DNA from 2 places in the Rhizobium sp. AAP116 genome. Region 1 is predicted to be linked to the other one. Evidence: predicted binding sites of a transcription regulator. Region 1 holds the regulator's gene; the other holds the start of a gene.
What was found. The regulator PhoB, encoded in region 1, activates phosphate uptake and scavenging genes when phosphate is short. The targets are predictions, from matches to a motif close to TGTCATNNANCTGTCAT.
Positions count from the first base shown of each region.

Region 1 (2,393 bases):
CCGCCCTCGCCCAGAAGGTGATCTCCGACGACGTGCTCATGGATGCCATGGAACGTGAGATCGGCGACAAGGCCATCGTCACGATCGCTAAGCGTCAGCCGGTCGCATCCGACCTGCGTGAGATCATCGGTGCCCTTCGCATCGCTGCCGATCTCGAGCGTGTCGGCGACCTCGGCAAGAGCAATTCCAAGCGCGTTGTGGCCATCCAGGCGACCGGCGTGCCGCGCAAACTCGCGCGTGGCCTCGAACATCTCTCCGACCTGGCACTCGCCCAGCTCAAGGAAGTGCTCGATGTCTACACGACCCGCTCGGCTGAGAAGGCGAAATCGATCCGTGACCGCGACGAAGAGATCGACGCAATCTACACCTCGCTGTTCCGGGAACTCCTGACCTACATGATGGAAGATCCGCGCAATATCACGAGCTGCACGCATCTGCTGTTCTGCGCCAAGAATATCGAGCGCATCGGCGACCATGCGACCAACATCGCGGAAACCATCTACTACATGACCACCGGCGCCCAGCCGGAAGGTGAGCGACCGAAGGAAGATCTGACGTCTTCCGTCGGCGCGATCACCGAGTGACGTTGGCCAGCGAGGTTTGTTTTTGATGCAGCCAAAGATTGCCGTGGTAGAAGACGAGGAGGCCTTGTCCGTCCTCCTACGCTATAACCTCGAAGCCGAGGGGTATGAGGTCGAGACGATTCTGCGGGGTGACGAAGCCGAGATCCGGCTTCAGGAGCGCGTGCCGGATCTGCTGATCCTGGACTGGATGCTTCCGGGCGTCTCCGGCATCGAGCTGTGCCGCCGGTTGCGTGTGCGACCCGAGACCGAGCGTCTGCCGATTATCATGCTGACGGCGCGCGGCGAGGAAAGCGAGCGCGTGCGTGGTCTGGCGACAGGTGCCGACGACTATGTCGTCAAGCCATTCTCGACCCCGGAACTGATGGCACGCGTCAAGGCCATGCTGCGGCGTGCAAAGCCCGAAGTCCTGTCCAGCGTCTTGCGCTGCGGCGACATCGAGCTCGATCGCGAGACGCATCGGGTGCATCGCAAGAGCCGCGAGGTCCGTCTCGGGCCGACCGAGTTTCGCCTTCTGGAGTTCCTGATGGCATCGCCTGGCCGGGTCTTCTCTCGCTCGCAGCTTCTCGACGGAGTCTGGGGCCATGACATCTATGTCGACGAACGTACGGTCGACGTGCATGTCGGCCGCCTGCGCAAGGCTCTCAACTTCTCCAACATGCAGGATGTCATCCGCACCGTTCGCGGTGCCGGCTATTCGATGGAAGCCTGACAAGTCGAACCCACCATGGGGCAAGGGCCGCGCGGATTGTCCGCTGCGGCCCTTTTTCGCGGGCGACAGGCGGCAACGAAAAACGGGCCCCGAGGGACCCGTTTAATACTCTAAGCTTCGCTTGATATCAGCGGGCTGCCTTGCGGCGTTCGCTCACCGGCTGATAGGCGAGCTTCGCGTGATAGGTGCAGTAGGGCGCGCTGTCAGCGATTTCGCAGCCGCAGAAGTGGAAATCGTCCTTCATCGGATCGCCGATCGGCCACTTGCAAGTGCGCTCGGTCAGTTCCGTCAGGGCGAGGCGCCGCGAAATCGGCACGACAACGTTCAGCGGGCGCCGAACTTCGACTTCCTCGTAAGCCTCGACCTCGATCTCTTCCTTCAGCATTGTCGCACCAGCTGCACGGGTCACGGTACGCGTGGTCGTGGCTGCCGCGGGGCGGTTCTGGAAGGCCGCCGGACGCTGGGTCTGCGCCGGACGTTTTGCCGGACGTGCCGCAGTCGAGCTTCCGCCTGCCTTGGCCCGACCCGGAAGGTTCAGTCGGTGCACCTTGCCGATAACGGCATTTCGGCTCACGCCACCGAGTTGTGCCGCAATCTGGCTTGCGCTGAGGCCTTCGGCCCACAGCCGTTTCAGTCTTTCGACCCTGTCGTCACTCCATTGCGCAGTTGTCATGCCACTTCTCTCCGCCGCTCGCGTCTGTCATGGCAGAATCCGTCACCCCTGCTTCGAACGAATTCGAAACATAACCGCCTCGTTACTGTCGGTGAGCACTTCCGCCGCATGCAATCTATTAATGAAATTTAACCTAGTGGCACGCTGACTCCGTGACAAGAGTCGGGGGAATCATCTGGAATCGATTTTCCGGTTTTCCCCAACTTGCTTCCCGAGTGAGTCAAGTATGCAACAGGTGGAATCTTGTCGCGCACGCTTCTGGCGCGAGCCGGCCAAATCGGCGCCTACTCCTGCGATTCCTATGGAATTCGTTGACATTGCAGGGTGAAATGCCGATAGTGCCCGCGCCGCCGCAAGGCGGCATTTTTAATTGTTTCGAGGCCTGCAAAGGGCCGCGCCGTCCCTTGGGCGGATCGTCGAGAAGGAA
Region 1 is NZ_LJIB01000008.1:110,027-112,419, reverse strand. Features, by position in the region: gene phoU (phosphate signaling complex protein PhoU) at 1-584, shown strand, start outside; gene phoB (phosphate regulon transcriptional regulator PhoB) at 610-1,293, shown strand; gene IP85_RS07610 (GcrA family cell cycle regulator) at 1,421-1,966, opposite strand.

Region 2 (2,393 bases), on a different contig from region 1:
CGCGCAGGAGGAAGATTGCCTCGATCATGTCGCCGCGCGACTGCTTCAGGGCGAGGGCTGCGAGCGTGCAGTCGTAGAGCGAGGCCTCGGCCATGACCCGGTCGACGGCGAGACCGAGCTGGGCCACGATCTGATCGATCGTCACCGACGGCAGCGACCTGTCACCCCGGCGGCGGTCGGCGAGCAGCTTGTGGGCGTTGGCGATGGCTTTTTCGCCACCCTTGACGGCTACATACATGGCTCAGGCCTCCATCTCACGGATCTTGGTCGTGCGCGGCAGCGCGATGAAACGGCGACCCGCGGTCAGCACCATGTCGACACCGCGCGGGAACAGGGCACCATTGTCCGCCCATTGGCGCAGGAAGGTTTCGGGCAGACCTTTCGGAGCGATGACGGCGGTGTCGCGAATTCCGGGGCCTGACAGTTGCAGAGGCTTGCCGCCCTCGAGCGATGGGACCTCGACGACCAGCGTCGTCGAACGATCAGGGTATTCCTGGGTTCCCAGCGCAAATTGTGTCAGCGACGGGACCGGCGCGCCTGCTTCGACGAAGGCGAACTTGGCATCCGTCTTTGTGGACGTCAGGCTGGCGCCGGTGTGGAAGCCGATCCAGCCTGAAAGGGCGGACTTGGCGAGAACAGGCGTGACCCAGATCGGCGTGTCGTGGTCGCACAGAGTCAGCAGCAGGGCGCCAGCCGCGATACCGAGCGGGGCGGGTGGTGCAACTGCCACGTCGACCACACCGACGCTGCCGGGGCGGGCCATTGCGTCCATGATGCTGCGGAAGACCGTCTGGGCATGGGTAACGGCATCCGGGAAACCGCCGTCGAGGCTTTCAGTCACTTCGAGCATCAGTCTTCTCCGCGAACCATGGTGAAGAAATCGACCTTCGTGGCGGCCGTTTCGGTTTCGAGCTTTGCGGCTTCCGCCGCGACGCGTGCTTCGAGCGGTGCCAGGAGGCGTGTTTCAGCCAGGGCTCGGCCGGCTTCGTCCTGCGCCAGCGCGTCGAGCACGGCCGAAAGCTGTGCTGACTTGCGGTCAGTGCCCAGGCGGTAACCATGACCGATGCGTCCGTCTGCGAGCCGCACGCTTGCCCGGCTGACCGTCGCTTCGCCGAGGTTGAAGGGCGCGCCGCCACCGCCGATCCGGCCCTTGACCATCACGAGACCAGTTTCGGGTCCGCGCAGGGCGGTGTAGACCGGTGCCGGGTCGAAGGCGGTGAGGGCGTCTTGAAGTTCGGCGAGCGTGGCCCTGGCAAGCAGATCGACGATCCGCTTCCTGGCGGTCTGGGCGCCGCGATCGATGTCGGTGGCTTTTTCCATTGTCAGTCCTCGAAATGTCTAGTAATATAGACAACCATACAAGTTACTTTATGAGTAACGCGTGGTCGTGACAAGCTTGTGACAGGGGGCGGTGTTTCCGTGATGCAGAGACAGAAGGGCGTGGCCCTTTGGCGCCAGATTTCCGATCGGATCCGCGCCAATATCCTGACAGGTCTCTATGACAAGACGGGCATGGTGCCGGCGGAAACGGCGCTGGCGGAGGAATTCGGCGTCAACCGCCACACGGTGCGCGCGGCACTGGCGGCGCTTGCGCAGGAGGGCATCGTGCGCGCGGCCCAAGGGCGCGGCACGATGATTACCCAGCGTGACAAGTTCGACTTTCCGATCGGGAGGCGTACCCGCTTCAGCGAAGGCATTGGCGAGCAGGCGCGGGATCTCAAGGGGATCCTGCTGTCGTCCGCTCGCGAAATTGCCTCCGCCGATCTCGTCAAGCGCCTGAAACTCAATCCAGGCGACGAGGTCTTGCGGCTCGATGGCATCAGAAAGGCCGACGGTCGTGCCGTCTCACGGTCAACCATGTGGTTTCCGGCAGAGCGGTTTGCTGGCATCGACACGGCATTTGCCGAAACGGGTTCGATCACCCGGGCGCTCTCTCGCTGTGGTGTCGATGACTACGTCCGTGAGGTCACCGAGATCTCGGCCGTCCACGCAGAGCCTGATGACGTCGTTCATCTCGAGTTGACGCCGGGTGCGATCGTACTGGTGACCCGTGCGCTGAATACCGATCCGGCAGGCTGCCCGATTCAGTATGCGGTCACCCGTTTCCCGGCAGATCGCGTTCAGTTCACGATCCGAAACTGAGCTGAGGCCGACCGCTGGCCGACCTCAGCCAGGTCTTCAGGATCCAGCCGCCTGGTAAGCCGCGAGCACGGCGGCTATCTGGTCCGGGCTCAAGTAGTTGGACTGTGTCGTCGTGATCGCCTGAAGCTGCGCCGACGTCATGTTGGAAATCTGACTGACTGTCAGCCCGGGGATCGCCTGCTGACTGATGGCTGCCAGATCCTCGGTCGAGAAGGTCCGCAGGTTGTTCGCACCCATCGCCGTCAATTGTG
Region 2 is NZ_LJIB01000025.1:73,809-76,201, forward strand. Features, by position in the region: gene IP85_RS13990 (carbon-phosphorus lyase complex subunit PhnI) at 1-238, opposite strand, end outside; gene phnH (phosphonate C-P lyase system protein PhnH) at 242-850, opposite strand; gene phnG (phosphonate C-P lyase system protein PhnG) at 850-1,320, opposite strand; gene phnF (phosphonate metabolism transcriptional regulator PhnF) at 1,423-2,142, shown strand; gene IP85_RS14010 (hypothetical protein) at 2,179-2,393, opposite strand, start outside.
Region 2: phnF (phosphonate metabolism transcriptional regulator PhnF) is a predicted target of PhoB. The motif match lies at 1,388-1,404, and genes of this name have one in related genera.